Regions from separate parts of the Actinoplanes sp. CA-015351 genome, predicted to be linked through region 1. Evidence: predicted binding sites of a transcription regulator. Region 1 holds the regulator's gene; the other holds the start of a gene.
What was found. The regulator HspR, encoded in region 1, represses chaperone genes until heat shock. The targets are predictions, from matches to a motif close to TTGAGTNNNNNNNACTCAA.

Region 1 (7,349 bases):
GCGCAATTCACTCAATGCGGTGGCGAGGCGTCCCAGGGCGGGTGGCACCGCGGCCGGCTCGGGCAGGTTTCCCTGGTTTGCCGGTCGAGGCTGGTTTGTCCCCGTACGCTCTGATGGGCCACCGCTGACCTGGCTTTTCTCATCCGTTACGGCGGGGACGGCGGAAAGGGCCGACGGACCGACCGCGTCTCCGTGCGTCGTCACGGGTAAAGCGTGCACGATCTATGCATCTCGGGCAACAGCTCCCGGTATGCCGTGACCGGACAGGTATGCAGGTGATTGCCGAATCACCGGCCTCACGCGCCGACTTGCGCCGCTCTGACTCAACTTCGATTTGACGTTGCGTGTCACCGTGGCATCATTGAGTCGGTTCCACTCAACCCTGTACGAACCAGCGGTAAGAAGCGAGGCACAACCATGGCACGTGCGGTCGGCATCGACCTCGGCACCACGAACTCCTGCGTCAGCGTTCTGGAAGGAGGCGAGCCCACCGTCATCGCCAACGCGGAGGGCTCTCGGACGACTCCGTCGATCGTCGCCTTCGCCCGCAACGGCGAGGTTCTCGTGGGCGAGGTAGCCAAGCGTCAGGCGGTGACGAACCCCGACCGGACCATCCGCTCGGTGAAGCGTGAGGTCGGCACCAACTGGTCGATCGACATCGACGGTAAGAAGTACACCCCGCAGGAGATCTCCGCGCGGGTGCTGATGAAGCTCAAGCGTGACGCCGAGGCCTACCTGGGCGAGCAGATCGCGGACGCTGTCATCACGGTTCCGGCGTACTTCAACGACGCCCAGCGCCAGGCCACCAAGGAAGCCGGTGAGATCGCCGGACTGAACGTCCTGCGGATCGTGAACGAGCCGACCGCGGCGGCCCTGGCGTACGGACTGGACAAGGGCTCCAAGGAGCAGACCGTCCTGGTCTTCGACCTCGGCGGCGGCACCTTCGACGTTTCGCTGCTCGAGCTGGGCGACGGCGTCATCGAGGTCAAGTCGACCTCTGGTGACAACCACCTGGGCGGCGACGACTGGGACCAGCGGATCATCGACCACCTGGTCAAGACGTTCCGCGGTGAGCACGGCATCGACCTCTCCCAGGACAAGATGGCCCTGCAGCGTCTGCGTGAGGCCGCGGAGAAAGCGAAGATCGAGCTCTCCGCCGCCAGCACCACCAGCATCAACCTGCCGTACATCACGGCCGGGGCGAACGGCCCGCTGCACCTCGACACGTCCCTGAGCCGCGCCGAGTTCCAGCGCATGACGCAGGACCTGCTGGACCGCTGCAAGGGCCCGTTCGAGTCCGCGATCAAGGACGCCGACGTCAAGCTCTCCGACATCGACCACGTCATCCTGGTCGGTGGCTCGACGCGAATGCCGGCCGTCACCGAGCTGGTGAACAGCCTGATCGGCCGCGAGCCGAACAAGGGCGTGAACCCGGACGAGGTCGTCGCCGTCGGCGCCGCCCTGCAGGCCGGTGTGCTCAAGGGTGAGGTCAAGGACGTTCTGCTCCTCGACGTGACCCCGCTGTCGCTTGGCATCGAGACCAAGGGCGGCATCATGCACAAGCTGGTGGAGCGCAACACCACCATCCCGGCGCACCGCTCCGAGGTCTACACCACGGCTGACGACAACCAGCCCTCGGTGCTGATCCAGGTCTACCAGGGCGAGCGCGAGATGGCGGCGTACAACAAGAAGCTCGGCACCTTCGAGCTCAGCGGCATCGCGCCGGCCCCGCGTGGCGTCCCGCAGATCGAGGTCTCCTTCGACATCGACGCAAACGGCATCGTGCACGTGTCCGCCAAGGACCTGGGCACGGGCAAGGAGCAGAAGATGACGATCACCGGTGGCTCCGCGCTGCCGAAGGACGACATCGAGCGCATGATGCGCGACGCACAGGACCACGCGGACGACGACAAGAAGCGTCGCGAGGACGCGGAGACCCGCAACCTGGCCGAGCAGCTGCAGTGGCAGACCGAGAAGTTCCTGGCGGAGAGCGGCGACAAGCTCCCCGAGGACAGCAAGAACAAGATCGGCGAGGCTCTCGGTGAGCTGCGTGGCGCCCTTGGCGGCACCGACATCGAGAAGATCAAGTCGGCTCACGAGCGGCTGTCCCAGGTCTCCCAGGAGGCCGGTTCACTGCTGTACTCGCAGGGTGACGCCCCGCAGGCCGGTCCGGACGCCGGTGCCGGCGCTCCGGGTGGCGCCACCGGCGCCGGCCCCTCCACCGGTAACGGCGGCGACGACGTCGTGGACGCCGAGATCGTGGAGGACGACAAGAAGTGACGGCCAAGGACGACGACAACGACGGTCCGGTGACCGAGCGGGAAGTCATCCAGGGCGAGATCGATTCGTCAGCCGAGGAGACCCCCGCCGAGGAACCGGTGGCTCAGTCGGGTGGCGCTCATCGCGCCCCCGAGGAGGAGGACGAGACTCCGGTGTCTGACGACGCCATCACCGCGATCGGCATCGAGCTGGCAACGCTGCGCAGCGAGCTCGACGAGCGGACGCACGACCTGCAGCGGGTCACCGCGGAGTACGCCAACTACCGCAAGCGGGTCGACCGTGACCGCGGCGCGGCGGCCGAACAGACCACGGGATCGGTGCTCACCGCGCTGCTCCCGGTTCTGGACGACATCGACCGGGCGCGCGAGCACGGCGACCTGGTCGGACCGTTCGCCTCGGTGGCTGAGCAGCTCACCGCGGTGACCGGCAAACTCGGTCTGGTCGCGTTCGGCGAGAAAGGCGACGCCTTCGACCCGAACCTGCACGAGGCGGTCGCGCACCAGACGTCCCCGGACGTCACGGAGCCGACCTGTGTCGAGGTGATGCGTCGCGGCTACAACCTGGGCGAGCGGCTGCTCCGCCCGGCGATGGTCGCCGTCGCCGATCCTGAGTGAGCTGGGCTGGAGTGAAACTGGTCTCGTGTCCCGCCCGCCGGTTCGCCGGCGGGCGGGACACCGCAGTCAAGCCGAAGGAGGTGGACTGAATGAGCTCGAAGGACTGGCTCGAGAAAGACTTCTACGCCGTGCTCGGCGTGAACAAGTCCGCCTCAACCGACGAGATCAAGAAGGCGTACCGGAAGCTGGCCCGCGACCTTCACCCGGACCGTAATCCGGACAACAAGGCGGCCGAGGAGAAGTTCAAGGCGACTTCCGAGGCCTACGACGTGCTCTCCGACGACAAGAAGCGCAAAGAGTACGACGAGATGCGCTCCCTGTTCGGCTCGGGCGCGTTCCGGCGGGGTGCCGCGCGTTCCGGCAACGGGACCCAGTTCGACCCCTCCGACCTGTTCGGCGGGTTCAGCGGGGCCGCCGGCGCCGGCGCGGGTGCCGGAGCCGACCGCCGATTCGGTGGCACCGGCTTCTCGGACATCTTCAGTTCGATCTTCTCCGGTGGTGCCGGACCCGGTGCCGGTGCCGGCCCGGCTGCTGCCCGGCGTGGGCCGCAGCGCGGGCGCGACGTCGAGACCGAGGTGACGCTGGACTTCGTCCAGGCGGTTCGCGGCACCACGCTGCCGCTGACCCTGCGCACCCCGGGCGCCTGTGACACGTGCCGTGGCTCCGGGGCCAAGCCCGGGACCACGCCGCGTGCCTGCCCGAAATGCCAGGGCTCCGGCATGATCTCCAGCAATCAGGGCTCGTTCAGCTTCTCCGAGCCGTGCCGTGACTGTCAGGGCTCGGGCAGCGTCGTGGACGAGAAGTGCCCGGAGTGCCGGGGCACCGGCGGGGTCACCAAGACCCGGACGATCAACGTGCGCTTTCCGGCCGGCGTTGCCGACACCCAGCGGATCCGGCTGAGTGGCCGGGGTGAGCCGGGTGACCGCGGCGGCACGGCCGGCGATCTGTACGTGCAGGTCAAGGTCAGGCCGGACGAGCTGTTCGGCCGCAGTGGCGACGACCTGACGCTGGCGGTGCCGATCAGCATGGCGGAAGCGGTGCTCGGCACGGACCTGAAGGTGCCCACTCTGGACGGCCCGGTCACCCTCCGGGTCCCACCGGGTACGCCGAGCGGCCGCAAGCTCCGGGCCAGAGGCAAAGGTGTGGTCCGCAAGGAGGGCCAGGCCGGCGATCTGATCGTCACCGTCGACGTGCAGATCCCGTCGGACATCACCGGCGAGGCCCGGGACGCGCTGGAGAAATTCGCGAAGCTCACCCCGCCTCCGGGGCGGGAGCGGCTCGACGCCCGCATGCGCCGAGCTGGTTAGGACCTCACGGGAGGTGGCACATGTATGAAGAGATCCATATCTCAACGGAAGCCTCCGAAGCGAAGGTTTTGATCATCTCGGTCGCCGCACGGCTGGCCGGGATGCACCCGCAGACGCTCCGGCAGTACGACCGCCTCGGCCTGGTGCAACCGGGCCGGGCGGGCGGAGGCGGCCGGCGGTACAGCGAGCGGGACGTCGCGCTGCTCCGCGAGGTGCAGCGACTCAGCCAGGACGACGGCGTCAACCTGGCCGGGATCAAGCGGATCATCGGGCTCGAGCAGCTCGTCGGCGACCTCCAGCACGAGGTGGCCGAGCTGGCGCAACAGCTGGAGGCCGCGTACCAGCGGATCGCCCAGCTGGAAGCGATGAGCAGCCCGTACGCCGGCCGGGATCTGGTTCGCCAGGAGACCCACTCGACGGCGCTGGTGGTGTGGCGGCCTCGCCGCTCCCCCGACAAGTAAGTGACCGGACGAAGTGAAACGGCGGCCCTGATTCAGGGCCGCCGTTTACTACTAGTAGTTAATAAGTGATTACCTTCGGTTGAAGAGACCCAGTCGACGCGGGTGGCGGACCAGGCCACCCTCCATCCAGTCGTGGTGATCGAAGAGCTCCGGCCGGGTCAGCAGAACCCGGCAGTTGTGCGCCCAGATCTGCATCGGCTCGTCGCCGACCTCCTCGGCGCGCTCCACGAACTTCTTCAACCGGCGCTTACGCTGCCCGCTCGCGTTCTGCCGCACACCGTCCGCGCCGTAGATGTACATGCAGTGCTGTGCGAATCGCCGCGCCGGGCACTGCCTGTCCATGGCCAGCTCGAACAGGGTCGGGCCGAGCACGTCACCGGAGATCAGCAGATCCCAGTCACGTGGCATGGTGCTCAAAGGGACGGACTCAGGGTGGTACGCCCACGCCTGAAGCTCGTCCGGACGGGGATCTACCGGATTCCCGAAACCGAGAAAAGATGCTTCACGCACGCTCACGCCGCCGCCTAACTCAACCGTTCACAGCATGCGACCGATGTCACTCCGCCGGTCACTGGTGTCGAACGTCCCAATACTCAGAGTCGTCGCTCGGAGACGGTAGCGTGCCGAGTGTTTCAGCGGAAGTGTCAAGGCTTCACATTCAGATACTGGACAGTAACTTTGGGCGTTCTCTGTGGAGACGACTGTCACTCCGGGGCGGGGAGCGGATTTGCCTTCGCCGCCTGAGCTGCCATTCGTTTCCGGACAAGGTTCTTGAACCACTGGTAGTCCGGAAGCCGCGCCAGCATCGGCCCGGTGACCACGGTGATCAACACGTACGCCGTGGCGAGCGGGGCGAGCCGGGCGTCCACGCCGTACGCCACTGCCAGGCCGGCGATGACGACGGAGAACTCGCCTCGCGGCATCAGCGCGAGACCGGACCGGAGCCGGCCGGGCAGCGCGATCCCGGCCCGCTTGGCCGCGAGGTAACCGGTCAGCACTTTCGTCAGCATGGTCAGCACGGCCAGCCCGAGCGCCGGGAGCAGCACCGCGGGCATGTCGGCCGGGTCGGTCGAGAGGCCGAAGAAGACGAAGAAGACGGCGGCGAACAAGTCGCGCAGCGGCGACAGCATCTCGGTGGCGTGGTGCGCGACCGGACCGGAGAGCGCGATTCCGACCAGGAACGCGCCGACCGCCTCGGAGACCTTCAGCTCGCCGGCCACCCCGGCGATGAACAGGGTGAGGCCGAGGACGCTGAGCAGCAACGCCTCCGGATCTTTCACCGAGATGAAACGGCTGATCTCGCCGCCGTACCGGATCGCCACGACCAGCACCGCCACCACGGTGACGACCGCGACGCCGAGGGTGGTCAGGCCCGGGATCAGGCCGCTGCCGGCCAGCACCGCGGTGGCGATCGGCAGGTAGAACGCCATCGCCAGGTCCTCGATCACCAGCACCGAGAGGATCACCGGCGTCTCGCGGTTGCCGACCCGGCCCAGGTCGCCGAGCACCTTGGCGATCACGCCGGACGAGGAGACCCAGGTGATGCCGGCCAGCACCAGGGCGGCCTGCCAGCCCCAGCCGAGCAGCAGTGCGAACGCGGCGCCGGGCAGCGCGTTCAGCAGCATGTCGATCAGGCCGGCCGGAGCGGCGGCGCGCAGGTTGTCCACCAGCTCGTCGGCGGAGTACTCCAGGCCGAGCATGACCAGCAGCAGCACCACCCCGATCTGGGCCCCGATGCCGATGAACTCCTCGCTTGCCGAGAGCGGCACGATCCCGCCGCTGCCGAAGGCCAGGCCGGCCAGCAGGTACAGCGGAATCGGGGAGAGGCCGAACCGCCGTCCGATGCGCCCCAGCATGCCGAGGCCGAACAGAAGCGCGCCGATCTCGATGAGCAGGATCGTCGTGTCGTGTTGCACGGGGTTCAGCCGTCGTCGTCGCCGGCCAGGATGGCGGTCACGCCGTCCAGGCCCTGCCGGGTGCCCACCGCCACGACCACGTCGTTCGACTCGAACCGGAACGACGGCTCGGGAGAGGCGATCACCTCCCGGTCTCGCAGAACAGCGACGATCGAGGCGCCGGTGCGGCTGCGAGCGCGGGTGTCGCCCAATCGCTTGCCCACGAACACCGAACCGGCGGGGAGGGCGATCTGCTCGGTGAGCAGGCCGGCCGCCTGCTGTCGCAGGCCGGCCAGCTGACCCAGCATCAGCGAAGCGCCAAGGACGTCGGCCAGGGCCTCCGCCTCGTCGTCGGTCAGCGGTATCGAGGCGAGGCTCGCGTCGGGGTCGTCCACGTCGTACAGCACCAGGTCGCGGCGGCCGTTGCGGTGGGAGACGACTCCGACCGTGCGGCCGGAGGACGTCACCAGGTCATGGCGGACGCCGATTCCCGGCAGAGGAGTCTGTTCCACCCGTACGCGCACGATGCCAACGTTAACCCGCAACCAGCCCGTTGCTATCCCGAAACAGGACCGGCGTGTCCGTGTTGCCACCTGACCGGAAGACCGCCAGCAGGACCAGGCCGAGTGCGACCAGGACCAGGTTCAGCACGTACGCCAGCCGGAAGCCGTTCTCCTGAGCGAGACCGAAGAGCGGGGCGGCCAGAATGCTCCCGAGCGGGAACGTGTTGGTGAACATGGTGGTGGCCCGGCCCGGGAAGCGGGGCATGAAGTCCTGCACGTAGGAGATGCC
Region 2 (7,349 bases), 4.2 Mb from region 1:
CCTACAGCCCGCCGGACGGCCGGATCGTGGTGACCCTGGACGCCGGCGAGGACGCCGCCGAACTGCGGATCACCGACACCGGCATCGGTACGCCCACCGACGAGCGCGCCCGGGTGTTCGACCGGTTCTTCCGCGGCAGCAACGTCCGCCACCAGGGGATTCCCGGCAGCGGGCTGGGTCTGAGCCTGGCCCGGACCATCGTGAACCTGCACGGCGGCAGCATCCGCCTGGACGGCAACGAGCCGACCGGCACGGTGGTCTCGGTGAAGGTGCCGGTCAGTCAGCCCTGACCTTCGCCACGAATCGGGTGACCTCGGCGCGCAGCACCTCGGCGAGCTGGGACAGGCCGGGCTGACCGGGTTCCCGGTTGCCGTCGACCGCGGAGGCGATGCCGTCGACCAGCTCACTCATCTGGCGGATGCTCGCGGTCACCGACTCCAGCACCCGGATCGCGCCCTGCGCCGAGTCCTGCACGGTCGAGACCTGGTTCGTGATGCTCTCGCTCGACGAGGCGGTCTCGGTCGCGAGGGTCTTCACCTCGTTCGCCACCACGCTGAACCCGCGGCCGGCCTCACCCGCCCGCGCTGCCTCGATCGTCGCGTTCAGCGCCAGCAGCCGGGTCTGCGACGCGATCTGGGTGATCAAACTGACGGCTTTGCGGATCTGGTCGGAGGAGTCGCGCAACGCGCCGACCGAGCCGAGACCCTGCTCGGCGTCGGCGACCGCGTCCCGGGCGAACTGGGACAGGCCGTTCGCTGTCGCACCCATCTCGGTGGCTGCCGTCGCGAGCTGCTCGGAGACCGACTGCACGGCCGACTCCAGCTCGCCGGCGAGGCCGAGGCGAGCGGCCTTGGCCTGCTCGATCTCCTCCACCTTCACCCGCATCGCGTCGGCGGCCCGGTTGATGGTGACGGCGGAGTGGGCGTACGCGCCCCGCATGCCGCGCGGCAGGAACTGGCGGTGGAATCTGCCGTCCGCGGCGGCGGTCAGCGCCGCGCCGGACTCGCGGACGAACGCGTCGGTGACGTCGAGGACGCGATTGATCGCCTGGCGGGTCGCCTCGGCCTGTGGGTCGTCGCCGAGCTTGGGCACCCGGTTCTCGAAGTCGCCGGCCGCCACCCGGGTGCAGACCTTCTCGATGATGGACAGGATGTCGTCGCTCATCTCGTCGCTCCCAGGGTCAGGTCCCAGACGAACTCCTCATAGGTCTGACCACGGCCGGCCAGTTCGTCCTGGAGCAGCTGCCAGGACGCGTTCAGGTCGGTACGCCGCTCCTCCTCGCGCAGCCGGGCGTAGAGGCGTTTCACCGCGTCGACGGCCGGGCGGTCGGGGCGCCGCCGGCTGGAGTGATAACCGATCACCCGCCCGCTGGCGTCCCGGGACGGCGTGACGTGCGCGAGAACCCAGTACGCGGCGCCGTCACCGGCCATGTTCACCACGTACGCGAAGATCTCCTCGCCCTGGCCGAGGGTGTCCCAGAGAAGCTTGAAGACCGCACGCGGCATGTCCGGGTGCCGGATGATGTTGTGCGGTTTCCCGATGACTTCTTCCTCGGGGAACGCCGACAGACGCAGGAACACGTCGTTGGCGTACGTGATGATGCCCTTGAGGTCGGTCTTGGTCACGATGATCTCGTGGTCCTCGAACGAACGCTCAACCCCGGTCGGCTGAATTCGCGCAGCTCTCATCGTCCCTCAGCATTGTCGATCGCTGCTGTCATGATCGCTGCTGAGGGGTTCGAATGCCGCCCAATCGGCTCATTTCACCGAGTTTTGAGCACACAGTCTCCGCAGGTGCCGCCGCCGGGGATCCGGTAATAGAGACAGCAGTTGTTGCGCGCCAGCAACCAGCGCTCCCGCGACGGATCGGGACGCATCAGCGTGGCGGTTCCGGCCAGTGAGCCCTGCGTCAGCATCGCCCCGACGACGGCCGCGGCGCGTTCCGTCGAGATCATGGTGAGAGCCCCGCCCAGCGCCGACGCCACATTGCCCCACAGCACCTGGGGCGACAGCACGAACCGCTCCCGAAACGCGCTGAGCAGCGGCTTCACAAGATCATTAACCACGGTTCCGGTCAAGGCCGCCGCGATCGCGCCGGCTTCCGACCCGGCACACCCTTCAAAACCCACATTTCGGTACGCCACCGGCATCAGCCCGCTGTCCGCAGGGCGCCACAACACCCGGGGCCCGGTCACGAGCGGGATGGCTCCGCCGACGACCGCTGCCGCGAGCGGCGCCGACACCAGCCGCGCCGCCAGGCCGAGAAACACTGTCGACGCGACCACCCGCTCGGACAGGTCCTCCCGGGGCAGGCCACCCATCCGGGCCAGCATGTCCCGGGCCGCGCCGACCCGGGCGGTCAGCCGATCGGGATCGGACAGCTCGGTGATCGGCCGGAACTCCGGGTCACCGTCGAACGGTTCCCAGACGAAGTACGGCCCGATCCGCGCGGCCACCCGCAGTGCGTCGTCCATGACTCACACCGCCCCCCGGCGCAGCGAAGATTTCGTCCTGTGGGCCGCCGGCATTCCGAATGCCAGCGCGGCAGCGGAAATCCTCTTCGGCACACCCGAACCTTCGCACACCGCCGCGACCCGGGAACTCCGGGCCGCGGCGGTGTGACGACTCAGGCCGAGACCACCGACAGCTGCGGCTCCAGCGCGGTACGCAGGATGTCGCGCACGTCGGAGACGATGTGCACGGTCAGCGCGGCGAGCACGTCCTCCGGGACCTCGTCGAGGTCGGGCTCGTTGCGCTGCGGCAGGTACACCTCGGTGAGACCGGCGCGCTGGGCGGCGAGCAGCTTCTGCTTCACGCCGCCGATCGGCAGGACCCGGCCGGTCAGCGAGACCTCGCCGGTCATCCCTGCCTCGGCACGCACGTTGCGGCCGAGCAGCAGCGAGACCAGCGCGGTCGTCATCGTGACGCCCGCTGACGGCCCGTCCTTCGGCACCGCACCGGCGGGCACGTGCAGGTGGATCGGGTGGTCGAGCTGCTCCGGCGAGATGCCGAGTTCGCCGGCGTTGGCCCGCACGTAGGAGAGGGCGATCTGCGCCGACTCCTTCATCACGTCACCGAGCTGGCCGGTGACCGACAGCCCACCCTTGTCGCCGGGCAGCAGCGACGCCTCGATGTAGAGGACGTCACCACCCATCCCGGTCACGGCCAGGCCGGTGGCCACACCCGGGACCGCCGTACGCTCGGCCGACTCCGGTGTGAACCGCGGCCGTCCGATCAGGTCCTTCAGGTCGTTCGCCTCGACAGCGGCCGGCAGCTCACCCAGCGCGGCCTTGCGGAACGCCTTGGCGAGCAGCCGCTCGAACGACCGCACGCCGGCTTCGCGGGTGTAGTTCGCCGCGATCTCGCGCAGCGCGTCCTCGGTGACCGTCACCTCGCCGGGCTCCAGGGCGGCCCGCTCCAGCTGCCGGGGCACCAGGAAGTCCCGGGCGATGGCGACCTTGTCGTTCTCGGTGTAGCCGTCGATCGTGATCAGCTCCATCCGGTCGAACAGCGCCTGCGGGATGGTCTCCAGGGTGTTCGCCGTCGCGATGAACAGCACGTCGGACAGGTCCAGGTCCAGGTCGAGGTAGTGGTCGCGGAACGTGTGGTTCTGCGCCGGGTCGAGCACCTCGAGCAGCGCCGCGGCCGGGTCGCCGCGGTAATCGCTGCCGACCTTGTCCACCTCGTCGAGCAGCACGACCGGGTTCATCGAGCCGGCCTCCTTGATCGCCCGCACGATGCGACCGGGAAGGGCACCGACATAGGTACGCCGGTGGCCGCGGATCTCGGCCTCGTCGCGGACGCCACCCAGGGCGACCCGGACGAACTTCCGGCCGAGGGTACGCGCGACCGACTCACCCAGCGACGTCTTGCCGACCCCGGGCGGGCCGGCCAGCAGGATGACCGCCCCGGATCCCCGGCCGCCGACGAGTTCGAGGCCACGGGAATCGCGGCGGGCACGGACGCCGAGGTACTCGACGATGCGGTCCTTCACCTCGTCGAGGCCGTGGTGGTCAGCGTCGAGCACGGCACGGGCGGCGGACAGGTCGGTGTTGTCGGTGGTACGCGCGGCCCAGGGCAGGTCCAGCACGGTGTCGAGCCAGCTGCGGATCCAGCCGGCCTCGGGGTTCTGGTCGCCGGCGCGTTCGAGCTTGTCGACCTCGCGGAGCGCGGCTTCGCGTACCGCGTCGGGCAGCTCGGCGGCCTCGACCCGGGCGCGGTAGTCGTCGGTGCCGTCGGCCTCACCCTCGCCGAGTTCCTTGCGGATCGCCTTGAGCTGCTCGCGGAGCAGGTACTCGCGGTTACGCTTCTCGACCGATTCGCGTACGTCGGTCTCGATCTTGTCGTTGACCTCGGATTCCGCCAGGAAGTCCTTGGTCCACTCGATGAGCAGGCGCAACCGGGCCTCGACGTCCGGGGTTTCCAGGAGCTCGCGTTTGCGGTCGTTGGCGAGGTACGGCGCCCAGCCTGCGGTGTCGGCCAGGTCGCCGGGGTCGTCGATGGCGCTGACCGAGTCGAGCACCTGCCAGGCCTCGCGGTGCTGGAGCACCGAGACGACCAGCTTCTTGTACTCGGCGGCAAGCTCACGGGCCTGCTCGCCGGGCGCGGCCACCGGGACCGGCTCGGCCTCGACCCACAGCGCCGCGCCGGGACCGGTCACGCCGCTGCCGATCCGGGCCCGCACGCCGGTACGCAGAACGGCGGCCGGTGAGCCGCCGCGCAGCTTGCCGACCCGCTGGACGGTGGCCACCACGCCGTAGGAGGCGTAACGGTCCTCAAGCCTCGGTGCGATCAGCAGCTCGGAGTTGGCGGAGGTCCGGGCGGCGTCGACGGCCGCCTGGGCGTTCTCATCCAGTTCGACCGGCACGACCATGCCCGGGAGCAGGACGATGTCATCGAGGAACAACACGGGGAGTCGCTTGCTGGACATCGGGTACCTCCGGGAAGTTGAGTACAAGCGGCTCAACTGCGCAGTGCCCCCGTCTCTTCCGGCGTTCACTGTCAGCGAAAGTCACCCCGGCAACCGGACGGTCGACCGACACGCACCAGCTCGGTGATCCAGCGGTGTGCAGGCGTGTCAGAGCCGTGAAAGCGCCGTGTCAGCGCCGGCGCCCATCGTTACCGCCATGAGTTCAGCGATTGAGGTTTCCGGGCTGCGAAAGGCCTTCGGCGACAAGGTGGTGCTCGACGGCATCAACCTCGACGTCCCGGCCGGAACGATCTTCTCCCTGCTCGGCCCGAACGGGGCCGGCAAGACCACCACCGTCAACGTGCTGACCACGCTGATGACCCCCGACGCCGGGACGGTACGCGTCGCCGGCCACGACATCACCACCGACGCCAAAGCGGTCCGCGCCCTGATCGGGGTGACCGGCCAGTTCGCCGCCGTCGACGAACTGCTGACCGGCCAGGAGAACCTCCAGCTGATGGTCGACCTCAGCCGCAAGAACGTCAGCGGCAGCGTCGTCTCCGAGCTGCTGGAGCGTTTCGAACTGTCGGAAGCCGCGCAGAAGCCGGTGTCGGCGTACTCCGGTGGCATGCGCCGCAAGCTGGACCTGGCCATGACGCTTGTCGGCAACCCACGGATCATCTTCCTGGACGAGCCGACGACCGGGCTCGACCCGCGCAGCCGCCGCACGATGTGGGACATCATCCGTGACCTGGTCGCCGACGGGGTGACCATCTTCCTGACCACGCAGTACCTGGAGGAGGCGGACCAGCTCGCCGACCGGGTCGCAGTGCTCGATCACGGCCGGCTGGTCGCCCAGGGCACGCCCGCCGAGCTGAAGCGCCAGATCGGCGGCACCCACGTCCGGCTCCGGTTCACCTCGATCACCGAACTGGACGCGGCCGCCCGGATCTTCCCCGGCGGTCAGCAGGACGCCGATGCCCTCACGCTGCGGATCCCCAGCGACGGCGGCACCGGCTCGCTGCGCGCCCTGCTCGACCGGCTCGCCGGCCACCAGCTCAGCGCCGAGGAGTTCTCGGTGCACACCCCCGACCTTGACGACGTCTTCCTCGCCCTGACGGGCCGCACCGCGGAGGCAGCCAAATGAGCACGAAGTCCCACTCGCTCGTCATGCTGCGCCGTGACTTCAAGCACCTCACCCGGAACCCGACGTCGCTGTTCAACGCGGTCCTGATGCCGATCGTGATGATGCTGATGTTCGTCTACGTGTTCGGTGACGCGTTCAACGTCGGCGTCGACTACATCGACTACGCCACGCCGGGGCTGATCCTGCTGGCCGTCTGCTACGGGCTGGGAGCCACCGCCACCTCGGTGAACGTGGACATGACCAAGGGCATCATCAACCGGTTCAAGGCCATGGACGTCTCCCGGGGAGCGGTACTCAACGGTCACGTGGTCGCCAGCGTGCTGACCAACCTGATCGCCATCGCGGCGCTGGTGGCGGTGGCGTTCCTGCTCGGGTTCGACCCGTCGGCGAGCGCGCTCGACTGGCTCGGTGTGCTCGGTGTGGTCCTGCTGCTCGGTGTGGCGACCAGTTGGCTGACCGTGGCGCTGGGCCTGGCCGCGAAGTCGCCGGAGACGGCGGGTCTGGCATCGGTGCCGCTGGTCATGCTGCCGTTCTTCAGCAGCGCGATCGTGCCGGCCGAGCTGATGGGCGCCGGTGTGCGGCAGTTCGCCGAGTACCAGCCGTTCACCCCGATCATCGAGAGCCTGCGCGGTTTCCTCAACGGCACACCGGACACCGGCGCGCTGATGGCCGCCGTGGCCTGGTGCATCGGGATCGCCCTGGTCGGCTATCTCTGGGCGTCCCGCACGTTCAAGAAGCGAGCGTGACCCCGGCCAGCTGACGCCAGTCACGTGACCGGCCGTCCCGAACCGCCTCGGCGAACCCATCGTCGCCGAGGCGGTTCCGTGCTGCCCGCTCGATGCGTGCCACGTCCGGGTTCGAGCCGTCCTGGAGCCCGCGCATCCCGGCGCTCGCCCCCAGCAGCCGCGCGGCCTGAACCTCCGACCCGGACAGCAGAGCCAGGTCCGCGACGCCGACCAGGATCGCGGCGATCAGGGCGGCATGCCCCGCCTCGGCGGCAGCCTCACACGCCGACGCGTGGTGCGAGCGGGCCGTGCCGAGGTCGTCGGCGAGCAGGCCAAGGAGGCTCTCGGTGAACGCGCGTACCGTCGGCTGGTCCGCCTTGTCGCCCAGAATCGCCGTGGCGGCATCGAGCTGGCCGCGCGCCTCGAGGAGATCACCACGCCAGCGGGCCAGCTCGGCTCGGGTGAGCGCGAGCTCCGCCAGAGCGTCGGGCCAGGTGACCCGCTGGGCGCACCGTTGTGCCTCGGCGAGCGCGGCGGCGCTGGCCGTCTCGTCGCCGAGCAGCCAGTAC

Region 2: a site for HspR is predicted at 4,947-4,965, ahead of lon (endopeptidase La). Genes of this name have one in related genera too.

The regions. Positions count from the first base shown of each region.
Region 1 covers NZ_CP192102.1:96,641-103,989, forward strand. The annotation lists gene ACQP2E_RS00430 (ABC transporter) at 1-204, opposite strand, end outside; gene dnaK (molecular chaperone DnaK) at 418-2,280, shown strand; gene grpE (nucleotide exchange factor GrpE) at 2,277-2,894, shown strand; gene dnaJ (molecular chaperone DnaJ) at 2,984-4,201, shown strand; gene ACQP2E_RS00450 (heat shock protein transcriptional repressor HspR) at 4,222-4,662, shown strand; gene ACQP2E_RS00455 (hypothetical protein) at 4,732-5,178, opposite strand; gene ACQP2E_RS00460 (cation:proton antiporter) at 5,367-6,518, opposite strand; gene ACQP2E_RS00465 (cation:proton antiporter regulatory subunit) at 6,584-7,081, opposite strand; gene ACQP2E_RS00470 (sugar efflux transporter) at 7,092-7,349, opposite strand, start outside.
Region 2 covers NZ_CP192102.1:4,359,221-4,366,569, forward strand. The annotation lists gene ACQP2E_RS20210 (ATP-binding protein) at 1-290, shown strand, start outside; gene ACQP2E_RS20215 (methyl-accepting chemotaxis protein) at 277-1,164, opposite strand; gene ACQP2E_RS20220 (PAS domain-containing protein) at 1,161-1,688, opposite strand; gene ACQP2E_RS20225 ((2Fe-2S)-binding protein) at 1,763-2,473, opposite strand; gene ACQP2E_RS20230 (hypothetical protein) at 2,472-2,621, shown strand; gene lon (endopeptidase La) at 2,626-4,929, opposite strand; gene ACQP2E_RS20240 (ATP-binding cassette domain-containing protein) at 5,126-6,055, shown strand; gene ACQP2E_RS20245 (ABC transporter permease) at 6,052-6,801, shown strand; gene ACQP2E_RS20250 (BTAD domain-containing putative transcriptional regulator) at 6,785-7,349, opposite strand, start outside.